Regions from separate parts of the Serratia surfactantfaciens genome, predicted to be linked through region 2. Evidence: predicted binding sites of a transcription regulator. Region 2 holds the regulator's gene; the other holds the start of a gene.

Region 1 (7,959 bases), 400 kb from region 2:
CGATACCATTCAGGCGGTGCTGGCGCGCCGTCCGACCAAGCCGGCCGACTTCGACGCACGCGTCAAGGCGGTATCCCACTTCCGCACGCTGGACGAAGCGGCGGCGTTGGCTGCGGCCAACAAACGCGTCTCCAACATCCTGGCCAAATCTACCGAAACGCTGAACGACAGCGTGCGCGCCTCGGTGCTGAAGGACGCGGCGGAGATCCAGTTGGCGACCCACCTGGTGGTGCTGCGCGACAAGCTGCAGCCGTACTTCGCGGCGGGCAACTACCAGGAAGCGCTGGTGGAACTGGCTGCGCTGCGTGAGCCGGTGGATGCGTTCTTCGACAACGTGATGGTAATGGCGGACGATGCGGAAGTGCGCGTGAATCGTCTGACGCTGCTGAGCAAACTGCGAGAACTGTTCCTGCAGGTGGCGGATATCTCCGTACTGCAGTAAACGGCTCTGTGCTGTGAAAAGGCGCCTGCGGGCGCCTTTTTTATGGCTGGCGTAACTGTTTGATACCGGCTGCGGTCAAGCGATAGCGTTGTAAACGGCTCTTGGGCTTATCCGGTAGCGTCATTTCAATCCAACCGGCATTCAAGGCCGGTTGGAGATAGCGTTCGCGGAAAGATTTTCGATCCTGCAACTGTAGAACATTCTGGAGTGCTTCTCGCGACATCTCACCTTGCAGCGTCGCCAGCAAGTCAGCGACTTGGGGGGTGACTTGGGGGGTGACTTGGGGGGTAATACTCAGCTCAAGCGCTTTTAGAATCATTTCCAGCATGAATTCAACGAAGGGTGAACAATCGGTTTTTTGGTTGCTGGCATTCAGCGCTTGGTAATATCCGGACTGGTTATCATGCACCAGGCTCTCAACCGGCACGTTGGCGAACAACGGATCCCAGCGTGACAAAATCAGCGTTTGCCACAACCGTCCCATGCGGCCGTTTCCATCGGCAAACGGGTGGATGAATTCGAATTCATAGTGAAATACGCAGCTGCCGATCAGCGGTGGCAGATCGGTTTGTTGCAGCCAGATGAGCAGTTGGCGGATCAGCAACGGTACGCGTTCCGCCGGGGGAGCCATATGGATCACGACGTTGCCGTTCATCACGCCGACGCCGCTCTGACGATAGCGGCCGGCATCAGGTAGCAAGCTGTTCATCAGCATCCCATGTGCGGCAAGCAGATGGCGTTCATTTTCGGGATGCCAATGATTCAGGTTGGTATAGCAATGGATGGCATTCATCGCTTCCTGAACGTCTCGCGGAGGGGCGATGACGCGTTTACCTGCGATGATAGCGGTGATCTGCTCTTCGCTCAGGGTATTGCCTTCGATCGCCAACGAACCTTGAATGGTGCGGATCCGATTGATGCGCCTTAGCTGCAACGCATGCTCTTGTTCCGCTTGCATTGTCAAATGGGCCAACGCTGCCCCTACGTCTGTCGCCAGATGCAGAATGGAGGGGGTGATGGTCAACGGCGGTTGATAAGAGGACATGAGCAAGTTGGCCCGGCGATAAACGTTGGAAAAGTGTACCATGCGTACGTGGTACACGCAGTACGCCGTTTTTAACCAGACAATGTTCACCGCAAGCGGAATCGCGTATCGGAACGCCGCCAGTTGATCTATTCTTATAGGCGCACGGAGTGCAGAAAAAGGGGCGGAGTCCAATGAAAAAGCAGGTTTATAACAGGAGTTATGTCACATGGCGGTAGGGATCCAGAGCAGAGTTTTCGCGCGTTGGTTGGCACCGGTATTGGCATTGTTGGTGGTCATGCAATTGACCGCCTGCGGCGATAAAGAGCCGGAACAGCGCAAAGCATTCATTGATTACTTACAGAATACCGTGATGCGCAGCGGGGCGAACATCCCCACGCTGAGCGAAGACCAGAAACAGAAGTTCGGCAACTATGCCGGCGATTACGCGATTTTGGTCGGTTTTTCCCAGCAGTTGTCCAAATCGGTCGGCGCCAGCCTGACGCCGGCGCTGGACCAGATTAACCAGATCCGCACCGCGCAGGACTACCTGAACAAACGCGACGCGCTGCAGCAATCGGTCGGAGCATTGAACCTGCTGGGCCAGCAGATCCAGTCCGCCAAATCGCAGGCGGATACCGCCCGTGCGGCGCTGAAGCAGCCCGACGATCTGAAGGCGGTGTACAACCAGGCCTATGACAAGATCGTCACCGCGCCGGCCAACGCCCTGATGCCGGCGATCCCGACCACCGCCAGCTTCGTGCAGGATCTGGTGCAGGTTGGCGATTTCCTGCAGAGCCAGGGCAATCAGGTCAGCTTTAACAACAACGGCGTGCAGTTCCGCACCGCGCAACAGGTGGCGCAATACAACACCATGATGTCGAATCTGGTGGCTAAACAGCAGAACCTGGTGAACGCGCAGAAAACCATTCAAAGCGTGACGCAATAACGCCCCCGCGCACGAGAGACAGGCCGGCATTGCCGGCCTGTTTTATTTCCCCCCTCAGCGTTTCCAATAACTTGCTGGCTTATTGCGCAGGCTTCTGTACTACACTTCAATTAATCCATTCATTAGGCAATGTAGTTTTCTTTCACTCATCACTTCGCTAGTTCCCGGCGGGATGAGTGCTCACAGGGAAGATCAAACAGCGCGTTGTTATCGGGCGCGGCGGTCAAAAATAAATTGTGATGTTTGTCACAATTTAAAAACAAAACACCAAGTTAAAAATGTGATGCGCATCACTTTATTGCGGGTTTTAAGGCGATTTCTTTCTCACTGTGCTTTTCTTACACGCCATAATTGTGATCGGCATCACTATAAGTGGTGGTTTGTTGGGGTGTTATATGTGATTTGTATCACAAAAAATTCGTGAAGTTCGCGTGACAAAAACAGCGTGATAGAGTCCGTTTCGCATACAGCGGCAACACGGCTGGATCGTCACAACAATAATCACGCGCTCTATTGTCAGCGCGTAACAATAGGGGTGTGTTTTATGTTTTCACCAGACATCAAGGTTAAAGTGCAAAACTTTGGCCGCTTCCTGAGCAACATGGTGATGCCCAACATCGGCGCCTTTATCGCCTGGGGGATTATCACCGCACTGTTCATTCCAACCGGCTGGCTGCCGAATGAAACCTTAGCCAAGCTGGTCGGCCCGATGATCACCTACCTGCTGCCGTTGCTGATCGGCTACACCGGCGGGCGACTGGTAGGCGGCGATCGCGGCGGCGTAGTCGGCGCCATCACCACCATGGGCGTCATCGTCGGCGCCGACATGCCGATGTTCCTCGGCGCGATGATCGCCGGCCCGCTGGGCGGCTGGGCTATCAAGCACTTCGACCGCTGGGTGGACGGCAAGATCAAAAGCGGCTTTGAAATGCTGGTGAACAACTTCTCCGCCGGCATCATCGGCATGTTGCTGGCGATCCTGGCCTTCCTGGGCATCGGGCCGCTGGTGGAGGTGCTCTCCAAACTGCTGGCGGCGGGTGTGCACGTGATGGTGACGAACAACCTGCTGCCGTTGGCGTCCATCTTCGTTGAACCGGCGAAAATCCTGTTCCTGAACAACGCCATCAACCACGGCATCTTCTCGCCGCTGGGCATTCAGCAGGCCACGGAAGCCGGCAAGTCGGTGTTCTTCCTGATTGAAGCCAACCCAGGCCCGGGCATGGGCGTGCTGATGGCCTACATGTTCTTCGGCCGCGGCAGCGCCAAGCAATCCGCCGGCGGTGCAGCGATCATTCACTTCCTGGGCGGCATCCACGAAATCTACTTCCCGTACGTGCTGATGAACCCACGTCTGCTGCTGGCGGTGATCCTGGGCGGCATGACCGGCGTCTTTACCCTGACGATGCTGAACGGTGGCCTGGTGTCTCCGGCTTCCCCTGGGTCGATTCTGGCGGTGCTGGCGATGACCCCGAAAGGCGCCTATTTCGCCAACATTGCAGCGGTGTTCGCAGCCTTTGCCGTCTCCTTCGTGGTGTCCGCTTTCCTGCTGAAAACCTCCAAGGTGAAAGAGGATGACGATCTGGAAGCCGCGACCCGTCGCGTGCAAGAGATGAAATCGCAGTCCAAGGGCGGCGCGGCAGCGCCGGCGGCGGTCGATGGCGATCTGAGCACCGTGCGCAAAATCATCGTCGCCTGCGATGCGGGCATGGGCTCCAGCGCCATGGGCGCCGGGGTGCTGCGCAAGAAAGTGGCCGACGCCGGGCTGAAGAACATCTCGGTGACCAACAGCGCCATCAACAGTCTGCCGGACGATGTGGACCTGGTGATCACCCACCGCGATCTGACAGAACGCGCGATGCGCCATGCGCCGCAGGCCCAGCACATTTCACTGACCAACTTCCTCGACAGCAAGCTGTATGGCGATCTGGTCGAGCGTTTGCTGGCGGTGAATACCGCTGCCGCAGCGGCCCCGCAGAGCGGCGCGCACGCGGCTGCAGAGGCCGGCGAACAGGGGCTGTTCAAGCTAAGCGAGAGCAACGTGTTCCTCAACCTGCAGGCCAGCGACAAAGAGCAGGCGATCCGTTTCGCCGGCGAGCAGCTGGTGAAGGGCGGCTACGTTGAGCCGGAATACGTGCCGGCGATGCTGGAGCGCGAAAAGCTCACGTCCACCTACCTGGGCGAGTCGATCGCCGTGCCGCACGGCACCATCGAGGCTAAAGACCGGGTGCTGCGTACCGGCGTGGTGTTCTGCCAATACCCGCAGGGCGTGCGCTTCGGCGATGAAGAGGACGAAGTGGCGCGCCTGGTGATCGGCATTGCCGCGCGCAACAACGAGCATATCCAGGTGATCACCAGCCTGACCAACGCGCTGGATGACGAGAGCGTGATCGAGCGGCTGGCTAATACCACCAGCGTCCAGGAAGTGCTGGACCTGCTCGGCGGCAAAAAAGCCGGATAACAGAATCATTTTAAAGGGTGCAGCTTGCTGCACCCTTCGACATTAAGAAGGTAGAGTTATGAAAGCATTACATTTTGGCGCAGGGAACATCGGCCGCGGTTTTATCGGCAAGCTGCTGGCGGACGCGGGCGTTGAGCTGACCTTCGCCGACGTCAATCAAACGGTGCTGGATCTGCTGAACAGCCGTAAAAGCTACCAGGTGCACGTGGTGGGCGAACAAGAGCGCGTAGAGAGCGTCAACAACGTCAGCGCCGTCAACAGCGGCAGCGAAGCCGCGGTAGCGCTGATCGCCGAGGCGGATCTGGTGACCACCGCCGTGGGCCCGCAAATTCTCGCCAAAATCGCCGGCACGATCGCCAAAGGGTTGGTGTTGCGCCATCAGCAGGGCAATGCGCAGCCGCTGAACATCATCGCCTGTGAGAACATGGTGCGCGGCACCAGCCAGCTGAAGCAGCACGTGTTTGCCGCGCTGCCGCAGGACGAGCAAGCATGGGTTGAGCAGCACGTCGGCTTCGTCGATTCGGCGGTCGACCGCATCGTGCCGCCGGCGGACAGCAGCGATCCGCTGGAAGTCACAGTGGAAACCTTTAGCGAATGGATCGTCGACCAGACGCAGTTTAAAGGCCAGCCTCCGGCGATCGCCGGCATGGAGCTGACCGATAACCTGATGGCTTTCGTCGAGCGCAAGCTGTTCACCCTCAACACCGGTCACGCCATCACCGCCTATCTCGGCCAGCTGGCTGGGTTGCAAACCATTCGCGACGCCATTCTTGACCCGGCGATCCGCCGCGTGGTGAAAGGGGCGATGGAAGAGAGCGGCGCGGTGCTGATCAAGCGCTATGGCTTTGACGCCGATAAGCACGCCGCCTACATCAATAAAATCCTCGGCCGCTTTGAAAACCCGTATCTGCATGACGACGTCGAGCGCGTAGGGCGCCAGCCGCTGCGCAAACTGAGCGCTGGCGATCGCCTGATCAAGCCGTTGCTGGGCACGCTGGAATATGGCCTGCCGCACGCCAACCTGATCCAGGGCATCGCCGCCGCCATGAGTTACCGCAGCGAACAGGATCCGCAGGCGCTGGAATTGGCGGAACTGCTGAGCACCCTGGGGCCGAAAGCCGCGCTGGCGCAAATTTCCGGCTTGCCGGCGGAAAGCGAGGTTGTAGAACAGGCCGTTGCTGTGTATAACGCCATGCACAAGTAGATCCGTGATGATGAACACCCGAGCGCAGCTTGCTGCGCTCCTGCAACCCGAGTTCGGCATCGACGGCCCTCCCCACGCCTTTCGAAAAGCGACGATGGAAGAAGCACAGGCATTTGAAAACCAGGTTCTGGAAAAGCTGAACGCGGGCAAAACGGTGCGCAGCTTCCTGATCGCGGCGGTAGAGCTGCTGGCGGAAGCGCTCAACGTGCTGGTGGTGCAGGTATTTCGCAAGGACGACTACGCGGTGAAATATGCCGTCGAACCGCTATTGTCCGGCAGCGGCCCGTTGGGGGAGCTGTCGGTGCGCCTGAAGCTGATGTACGGGCTGGGGGTGATTTCCCGCCACGAATATGAAGACGCCGAGCTGCTGATGGCGATGCGGGAAGAGCTGAACCATGACGGTTCGGAATACCGCTTCGTTGACGACGAAATCCTCGGACCGTTCGGCGAGCTGCACTGCGTGGCTGCGCTGCCGCCGGTGCCGACCTTCCTGCAGCCGGGTGAGGCGGATGAAGCGCTGATCGCCATGCAGCGCCAGCGCTATCAGCAGATGGTGCGCTCCACCATGGTGCTGTCCATTACCGATCTGATCGCCGGTATCGGCGCCAAACAACCCTCCCGGCTTTCTCCTCTCGGCCGCGGCTAAGCAAAGGCCGCGCGCCACTCGTCGAACAGCAACCACAGCGCGGTGGCGGCCATCAGGCCTGACATCGCGCCGTTGAACACCCGCAGTTTCCAGGTGACCCGCAGCGCGTTGCGCAACCGATCGCCCAGCACCGCCCACAGCAGCACGCAAGGCAAGTTCAGCAGCGCGAAACCGGCGATGACCGACAGCGTATGGACAAAGGTGGCGCCTTCGCGCGGGGTGAACAGGATCGCCACGTTGATCACCATCAGCCAGGCCTTGGGATTGACCGCCTGAAACAGCGCGCCGTTGAGCAGGCTCATCGGCTGCGCCTGCTCTTTGGCGTCCGGCGAGGCGGCCTGGAATAGTTTCCACGACAGCCACAGCAGGTAGGCGCAGCCGATCACCGCCAGCGGGAAGCGGATGACGCCGGCCCAGCTCAACGCCAGCGCCAGCAGCGGGATAATGATCGCCAGCTGCACCGCGCAGCCGACGCAGATGCCGAACAGCATCGGCAGGGTGCGGCGCAGGCCGAAGTTGACGCCCGACGAGGCCAGCAGCAGGTTGTTGGGGCCGGGGGTGATCGACATGACGGTGACGTAGCTGACAAAGGCGGAGTCCAGCATGGCAGGTTCCTTGAAAATGACGGTGATAACGAGAGGATCAGCATAATCGCTGCGATGGGATGGTGACAGAATCACAAATCGTATATTGTCATGGTTACAGTTGTACGAAATGTAAACTGTACCCATTGCCTGGAGAGAAACTGTGACCCTGCTCGATGAGACCCCGGATACCCGTTACCTGCAGCTGGCGGATACGCTGGCTGAGGCCATTCGCCGCGGCACGCTGCTGCCCGGTGACCGCTTGCCCTCGGTGCGGCGCTGTGCGCAAACCCATCGCGTCAGCATCAATACCGTGGTGTCGGCTTACCGCACGCTGGAGGATCGCGGGCTGATTGAAGCACGGCCACAGTCGGGGTTTTATGTGCGCAGCACGCTGCCGGCGCTGAAGATGGCCTCGGCGCCCAGTGGCCGTATCGAACCGCCGGCGGACGACGTGCTGGCGCTGATCGATACGGTGTTCGCCGCCCAGCAAAACCCGGCCTTCACCAACATTGCGCTGGCCTGCCCGCAGACCAGCGATTTCTATCCCGGCGGCAAGCTGGGGCGCATGCTGTCCTCTCAGCTGCGCCGCCAGCCGGATCTGATCGGGCAGTACCCGTTGCCGCCCGGCAGCCTGCGGCTGCGCCAGCAG
Region 2 (7,959 bases):
TCTTCTTCGATGAAGCGCACCTGCTGTTCAACGACGCGCCGGCGGCGCTGCTGACCAAGATCGAACAGGTGGTGCGCCTGATCCGCTCCAAAGGCGTCGGCATTTACTTCGTCACCCAGAACCCGCTGGACATTCCGGACAGCGTATTGGGCCAATTGGGCAACCGCGTACAGCATGCTTTGCGCGCCTTTACCCCGCGCGATCAGAAAGCGGTGAAGACGGCGGCGCAAACCCTGCGCGCCAACCCGGCCTTTGATGCCGAAACGGCGATCACCGAGCTGGGCGTGGGCGAAGCGCTGGTGTCGTTCCTCGACGAGAAGGGCCGCCCGAACGTGGTGGAGCGGGCGATGGTCATCGCGCCGGAATCCAAGATGGGCATGCTTGGCGCGGAAGGGCTGAACAGCGCGATCAACAAGTCGCCGCTGTATGGCCGCTATGAGGATATGATCGATCGCGAGTCCGCCTACGAGAAGCTGTCGTCGGGTGGATTTGCCACCGTCGGCACCCCGCAGCAGGGGCAGCAACCGCAGGCGCAACAGCAACAACAGCAGGCGGGCGGCGGCCTGATGGACGGCCTGAACGAGCTGCTGTTCGGTTCCACCGGCCCGCGCGGCGGCAAGCGCGACGGCATCGTCCAGACCGCCGCCAAGAGCATGGCGCGCGATCTCGGCCGCCAGATCCTGCGCGGCGTGCTGGGGTCGATCACCGGCGGCCGTAAAAAGTAAGCGGAAATTATCGTCGGCAGCGGCGGGTTAAATCAGTAAACTATGGCGGCGTTTTTCTCTGCCGGACCTAACATGCTGCTGCTGATCGATAACTACGACTCCTTTACCTATAACCTTTACCAGTACTTCTGCGAATTGGGCGCCGAGGTGCTGGTGAAGCGCAACGATGAGCTGCAGCTGGCCGATATCGAGCGGCTGGCGCCGCAGCATCTGGTGATTTCTCCTGGCCCCTGTACCCCGAACGAAGCGGGTATCTCGCTGGCCGCCATTCGACATTTCGCCGGCAAACTGCCGATCCTCGGCGTGTGCCTGGGGCATCAGGCGCTGGGGCAGGCGTTCGGCGCCGAGGTGGTGCGCGCCCGTGCGGTGATGCACGGCAAAACCTCGGCCATTCGTCACCTGGGCGTCGGCGTGTTTCGCGGCCTGAGCGATCCGTTGACCGTGACCCGTTACCACTCGCTGGTGCTGAAAGCCGAGACGCTGCCGGACTGTTTTGAAGTGACCGCCTGGAGCGAGCGCGACGGCGTGCGTGATGAGATCATGGGCATTCGCCACCGCACTTTGGCGTTGGAAGGCGTGCAGTTCCATCCGGAAAGCGTGCTCAGCGAGCAGGGCCACCAGCTGCTGGATAATTTCCTCAAGCGTTAATACTTTCGCGTTTTTTCGCCCGTCAGGCGTTTTGCGTTTGCGCTTGATTGGTTTTTTATGCATATTTCGTGATTATGTTTTCAATATGACATCGAAATAGCGCCGAAAAACCTTCGGGGTGGAGCCGAAAATGACTGACAAATTCGCAGTGAGCCGCAGCACCTTTGACCAGGTTATCCTGCCTGTTTATGCACCTGCCCAGTTCGTGCCGGTGCGCGGCAAAGGCAGCCGGGTCTGGGATCAGCAGGGAAAAGAGTACATCGATTTTTCCGGCGGCATCGCGGTAACGGCGCTGGGACATTGCCACCCGGCGCTGGTCGACGCGCTCAAACGTCAGGGAGAAACCCTGTGGCATACCAGCAACGTCTTCACCAATGAACCGGCGCTGCGTCTGGCGAGTAAACTGATCGACGCCACCTTTGCCGATCGGGTGTTCTTCGCCAACTCTGGCGCGGAGGCCAACGAGGCGGCGTTCAAGCTGGCGCGCCATTACGCCATCACTCGCCACAGCCCATACAAAACCAAAATCATCGCCTTCTATAACGCGTTTCACGGCCGCACGCTGTTCACCGTTTCGGTGGGCGGGCAGGCTAAATACTCCGACGGGTTCGGGCCGAAGCCGGCCGACATTGTGCACGTGCCGTTTAACGATCTGGCGGCGGTGAAAGCGGTGATGGACGACCATACCTGCGCGGTGGTGATGGAGCCGATTCAGGGTGAGGGCGGCATTACGCCGGTCGACGCCGGCTTCCTCAAAGGCGTGCGCGAGCTGTGCGACCAACATCAGGCGCTGCTGGTGTTCGACGAAGTGCAGAGCGGCATGGGGCGCAGCGGCAAGCTGTTCGCCTACATGCATTATGGCGTGACGCCGGACATTCTCACCACCGCCAAGGCGCTGGGCGGCGGTTTCCCGGTCAGCGCCATGCTGACCACCGAAGAGATCGCGTCGGTGATGCAGGTGGGCACTCACGGCACTACCTACGGCGGCAACCCGCTGGCCTGCGCGGTGGCGGAGGCGGCGCTGGATGTGATCAATACGCCGGAGGTGTTGAGCGGCATTGAGCAGCGCCATGCGCTGTATGTGCAGGCTTTACAGAATATCGGCGATAAATACGGTATTTTCACCGCCATTCGCGGTATGGGGTTGCTGATTGGCGCCGAACTGACGCCGCATTATCACGGCAGAGCGCGTGACTTCCTCACCGCCGCCGCTGTGCGTGGGCTGATGATCCTCAACGCCGGGCCGAACGTGATTCGTTTCGCGCCGTCGCTGGTGGTGGAGCTGCAGGATATCGAAGCCGGCATGGCGCTGTTCGAGCTGGCGGTGCAGGACGTGATCAACGCCTGAAGCCCGTGCGGCGAATAACGGGGCGCGGCATGCCGCGCCCTTATTGATCGCGCAGTTTGCGTTTGAGCCAGATGCCGTGGTGCGGGCGCTGGCGCCAGGCCAGCGACGAAATGGTATGCATCACGCTCAGGTGCGACAGGATGCGCCGCAGATGGCGCTCCATCTCGGTGACGGGCATGTCCGGATGCAAGTCCGGCGGCTGCATGATGCCGCTGTTGTCGCTGCTCGGGCCATCGTATTCCAGCCGCTGCTGGCAGCTTTGCAGCGCGATTTCACAGGTTTGCAGATACTCTTCCGCCAGCTTCGGCGTCAGCATGTAGTGCTCGCGCGCCAGAATGGTCATGGCGTTCAGGTGCTCGACGATGAACTGGCTGTGAGTGACCCACAGCCGCATGTCAGCCAGATAGTTCGAGGCGAATCCCGGTTCCTGCATCGCCTGATTGAGCGCTGTGAACAGCGCATTGTGCGCCTGGTTGACCTGCATGCGGGCGTAGGCCAGCGAGGCGGCGTCCGGCTCGGGTTGCTTCAGCATCAGCCGCAGCGCGGCCTGATCGTTCTCCAGCGCCTGATGGGCATTTTTGCGCAGCAGCCCGCTTTGCCACTGCGGCCACAGCCAAATGGTGCCGCCGAACGCCAGCACGCAGCCGATCAGCGTATCGATCAGGCGCGGCACCAGAAAATGCGAGCCGTTCAGCGCCAGCAGCTGCAGGGTGTAAACCGCCGTGACCGTAAAGCCGATCACCGATAGCCCGTAATTCTTGCGCGAAACCAGGTAGGCCAGCAGCGTGATCACCAGCATGATGCTCAGCGTTTCCCCTTCCGGCAACTGCAGCTGCAGCAGACCCGCCGCCAGCAACAGTCCGGCGATCGTGCCCAGCGCACGGTGCTGAATGCGCACCCGGGTGGCGTTATAGCCGTTTTGACTCACCAGCATGATAGTGAGCAGGATCCAGTAAGGCTTCGGCAGGTTGAATACCGCCCCCAGGCTGCTGCCGACCGCCAGCGTTACCCCCAGCCGCGCGGCGTTGCGCAGGGCGGTGGATTTGAACGACAGGTAGCTGGCCAACGCCGGCCAAAACGGCAGGCGGTGCTGGCTGGGCATCAAATCGCGGCGGTACAGCGGGTGCTGGGTGCGCAGCAGGCGGGCGATGCGGCTGAAATGGTAGTAGCAAAACTGGCCGACCGGGTTGTCGGGATGCTGCGCCGCCATTTTTTCCAGCGCCGCCAGCTCGTGCGTCATGGAAAAGCGCTTCGAATGTTGATGGTAGAGAATATCGTGCGCCACCACGCGCAGCCGGCCGGCGATCACCTGGGCGTTGCGGCGAATGATCGCTTCGGCCTGGCTCTGCTCCATCAGCTTCTGCACTTCTTCCGGCAGATGCAGGCTGACGGTGATGTGCTCCTGCAGGTCCATCGCCACCTGAAAGGCGCGCTGCAGGCGCTTTTGATCGAGGTTGTTGGCGTGCGGCAGGAAATTAAGCTGTTGGTACAGTAGGCTGATCAGATCCATCACCTTTTGCTGGCGCACCAGCAGCGGCGGCAGCGCGGTTTGCGGGTCGGTGTGTTGGGTCAGCAGCGAATACTTGGCTTCGAAGTAGTCCGCCAGTTCCAGATAAAGCTGGCTCAACGTCTCGCGCATCGGCTGCTCTTTCCACAGTTTGAACCAGAACCAGGTGAATAAGCCGTACCAGGCGGTGCCGATGACGTACAACAACGGCGCCTGCCAGATTGGTACCGTGCCAGCCATGCTGAGAGCGAAGATGGCGGCCACCAGCGCCGCCGGCAACAGCCGGGCGTGCAGCGGGCTGATTTCGCCGGTGACGCCGAGCAACAGCGCCAGACCCAGCATCAGCGCCGGCAGCGGCAGATGCCACAGCAGGGCCTGTTGCAGCAGCAGGCTGCTGAGGGCGAACAGCGCACCGCCGACGATCAGCCGTTTAAAGAAGCGCTTATGCGGCGTGTCGAGACCGGCGATATTGCAGCAGGCGGGCACCAGAGAGAACATCAGGCCGAGCTGCAGCTGGCCGATCAGCAGGCCGAACAGCACCGGCAGGCACAACACCAGCGTTTGTCGCAGTGCGTAATTGACTTCCGGGTGGTAGATCAGACGACGCCACATGGCAGCGAGCAGATAAAAAACGGCGCAGATTGCGCCGTTTTTTCAGGGATTAACGGGTGCCGTAGACGACAATGGTTTTGCCGTGGGCGGAAATCAGGTTTTGGTCTTCCAGCATTTTCAGAATACGGCCAACGGTTTCGCGCGAGCAGCCGACGATCTGGCCGATTTCCTGACGGGTGATTTTGATCTGCATGCCGTCCGGGTGAGTCATGGCGTCGGGTTGCTTCGCCAGATTCAGCAAGGTTTGCGCGATGCGGCCGGTAACGTCCAGGAAGGCGAGGTTGCCCACTTTTTCGGAAGTGACCTGCAGGCGGCTCGCCATTTGGGCGGACAGACGCATCAGGATGTCCGGGTTCACCTGGATCAGCTGGCGGAATTTCTTGTAGGAAATTTCGGCCACTTCACAGGCGGTTTTCGCGCGAACCCAGGCGCTGCGCTCCTGGCCCTCTTCGAACAATCCGAGCTCGCCGATGAAATCCCCCTGGTTGAGGTAGGACAAGATCATCTCTTTACCTTCTTCATCCTTGATCAGCACCGCGACGGAGCCTTTCACGATGTAGTAAAGCGTTTCGGCCTTTTCACCTTGGTGAATCAGCGTACTCTTCGATGGATATTTGTGGATATGGCAATGAGACAGGAACCATTCGAGAGTAGGGTCTGTTTGCGGTTTGCCGAGAACCATTCGCTGTTATCCTCTGTTGTTATCGCTGCCTTGTGTCACAGGGGTCAGAGTTCCCTGTAAAACCCGCCTGTAGCCGCTGTTATGAGCGAGGGCTACCGGCAAGTTTTGAGGCGTGTCATAAAAATACGCTGTCGCTCTAGCATATTAACTTGCCGTAAGCGCTGCAAGCTACATTCTGTTAACATACCGGTAAAGGAGCCTTTCTCTGGGCGTTTCCCTGAAATGCAGTGTCCCGGAAAGATTTATTGCGGCTCTGTTTGTAGCACAGAGTAAGGCGGGTGTCTCGTGTTGTCTCGCTTCAGCATGATTAGCATCAGGTTACGTTGCCTGTTTCTATGCGAAAGCGTACTCTGATTTTAAGAAATCAACCGGAGTGACCAGAATGCAGGCAAGAGTTAAATGGGTGGAAGGGTTAACGTTTTTGGGTGAATCGGCCTCCGGCCATCAGGTACTGATGGACGGCAACGCCGGCGATAAAGCGCCCAGCCCGATGGAGATGGTGCTGATGTCGGTAGGCGGCTGCAGCGCGATCGACGTGGTGTCCATCCTGCAAAAAGGGCGCAATGACGTGCGCGATTGCGAGGTGAAGCTGACCTCCGAGCGCCGCGAAGAAGCCCCGCGGCTGTTCACCCATATCAACCTGCACTTCATCGTCACCGGTCAGGATCTGACCGACAAGATCGTAGAGCGAGCGGTGAACCTGTCGGCGGAGAAATACTGCTCGGTGGCGCTGATGCTCAACAAAGCCGCCACGGTGACCCACAGCTTCGAGATCCGCCAGCCGGCGTAATCGAGACGGAGCGCGGCCAGCCGCCGCGCTCAACGCGCTTATTCGATCTTCTTGCCTTCCAGCAGCCGCTGCACCAGCGGCGCCATGATCAGCTCCATCGCCAACCCCATCTTGCCGCCCGGCACCACCAGCGTATTGATGTGCGAAATAAACGATCCTTGCAGCATCGCCAGCAAATAGGGGAAGTCTATCTGATCCAGCCCGCGGAAGTGGATCACCACGAAGCTTTCATCCAGTGACGGAATGGCCTTGGCAGCGAACGGGTTGGAGGTGTCCACCGTCGGAACGCGCTGGAAGTTGATGTGGGTGCGCGAGAACTGCGGCGTGATGTAGTTGATGTAGTCTTCCATCGAACGCACCACCGAATCCATTACCGCTTCGCGGGAGTGGCCGCGCTCGCCGGTATCGCGGATCAGCTTCTGGATCCATTCCAGGTTGACGATCGGCACCACGCCGACCAGCAGATCGACATGTTTGGCCACGTCATGGTGCTCGGTGACTACGCCGCCGTGCAGCCCCTCGTAGAACAGCACGTCGGTCGGCGCCGGCAGTGGCTCCCACGGGGTGAAGGTGCCCGGCACCTGATTGTATGGCACCGCTTCGTCGTAGGTATGCAGATACTTGCGCGAACGGCCGGTGCCGTTCTTGCCGTAGTCGATAAAGCTTTGTTGCAGCAGGCCGAAGTCGTTGGCCTCGGGGCCGAAATAGCTGATGTGTCTGCCCAGATCGCGCGCCTTGCGGATCGCCGCGTCCATCTCCGGCCGGGTGTAGCGGTGGAAACTGTCGCCCTCCAGCTCGGCGGCGCGAATGTTGAGCTGCTGGAAGATTTTGCGGAACGCCACGCTGGTGGTGGTGGTGCCGGCGCCGCTGGAACCGGTCACCGCGATAACGGGATGTTTGGCAGACATGGTGGTTGTCACTCCGTGTTGAATGCGCCGGCGTCAGGGGATTATTGTGGCTCTTGTTGACGCTCTCTATGTCAGGAAAAAATGGTGCGCGCTGGTTTGCAATGCCCCATTGTTACCTGATTTTTTCCGTCAGTCATAGAACCGAACGCCACTAAATTTCTTCCTGCCCGGCGCGGAACTGGCCGCGCGGCATGATGTTGACGCTCTCGTGCAGTTCCGACCACACCAGCACCACGTCGCCGTTTTTCAGCTGGCGGCGCACGTCCTCCACCTTCTGCTCCAGCGAGCGCTCGTGCTCGCCATAATCGGTGCCTTCGCGCAGTACAAAGGATTCGATCAGGCTATTCAGGGTATCGGTTGTCAGCTCTTGCCAGGGAATGATCACGTCGGGATGTCCAGATAAGGGGAAAGCCAGGCCGGAATGCGATGCTCCAGCCACATGTGCGGTTTTTTCAGCGTGCCGCCGACGAAGCCGACGTGGCCGCCGTACTCGGTCAACTGGTATTCGATATTGCGCGGCAGGCCGGCGACGTCGGGGATCACCTCATGGGTCATGAAGGGATCGTCCTTCGCATGGATGATCAGCAGCGGCGTCTGGACAGCCGGCAACAGCGGCAGAGCGCTGCAGCGGCGATAATAGTCGATAGCGTCGCTGAAGCCGTGAATGCGCGAGGTGATGGCGTCGTCGAATTCGCGGATGCGCCGCAGGCCGTTAAGCTGTGACAGCTTGAGCGGCAGG

What was found. Region 2 encodes CRP, which controls carbon source genes, mostly activating them, when cyclic AMP is high. Its sites were predicted from a motif close to ATGTGANNNNNNTCACAT; they were not measured.
Region 1: ATE40_RS21035 (PTS mannitol transporter subunit IICBA) is a predicted target of CRP. The motif match lies at 2,694-2,711, and genes of this name have one in related genera.

The regions. Positions count from the first base shown of each region.
Region 1 covers NZ_CP016948.1:4,494,550-4,502,508, forward strand. The annotation lists gene glyS (glycine--tRNA ligase subunit beta) at 1-442, shown strand, start outside; gene ATE40_RS21025 (Fic family protein) at 483-1,544, opposite strand; gene ATE40_RS21030 (DUF3053 domain-containing protein) at 1,696-2,415, shown strand; gene ATE40_RS21035 (PTS mannitol transporter subunit IICBA) at 2,960-4,873, shown strand; gene ATE40_RS21040 (mannitol-1-phosphate 5-dehydrogenase) at 4,932-6,077, shown strand; gene ATE40_RS21045 (MltR family transcriptional regulator) at 6,172-6,723, shown strand; gene ATE40_RS21050 (LysE family translocator) at 6,720-7,328, opposite strand; gene ATE40_RS21055 (aminotransferase-like domain-containing protein) at 7,471-7,959, shown strand, end outside.
Region 2 covers NZ_CP016948.1:4,099,460-4,107,418, reverse strand. The annotation lists gene ATE40_RS19285 (helicase HerA-like domain-containing protein) at 1-725, shown strand, start outside; gene ATE40_RS19280 (aminodeoxychorismate synthase component II) at 798-1,373, shown strand; gene argD (bifunctional acetylornithine/succinyldiaminopimelate transaminase) at 1,504-2,721, shown strand; gene ATE40_RS19270 (YccS/YhfK family putative transporter) at 2,762-4,840, opposite strand; gene crp (cAMP-activated global transcriptional regulator CRP) at 4,890-5,522, opposite strand; gene ATE40_RS19260 (OsmC family protein) at 5,905-6,312, shown strand; gene ATE40_RS19255 (phosphoribulokinase) at 6,351-7,220, opposite strand; gene ATE40_RS19250 (YheU family protein) at 7,372-7,605, opposite strand; gene ATE40_RS19245 (hydrolase) at 7,602-7,959, opposite strand, start outside.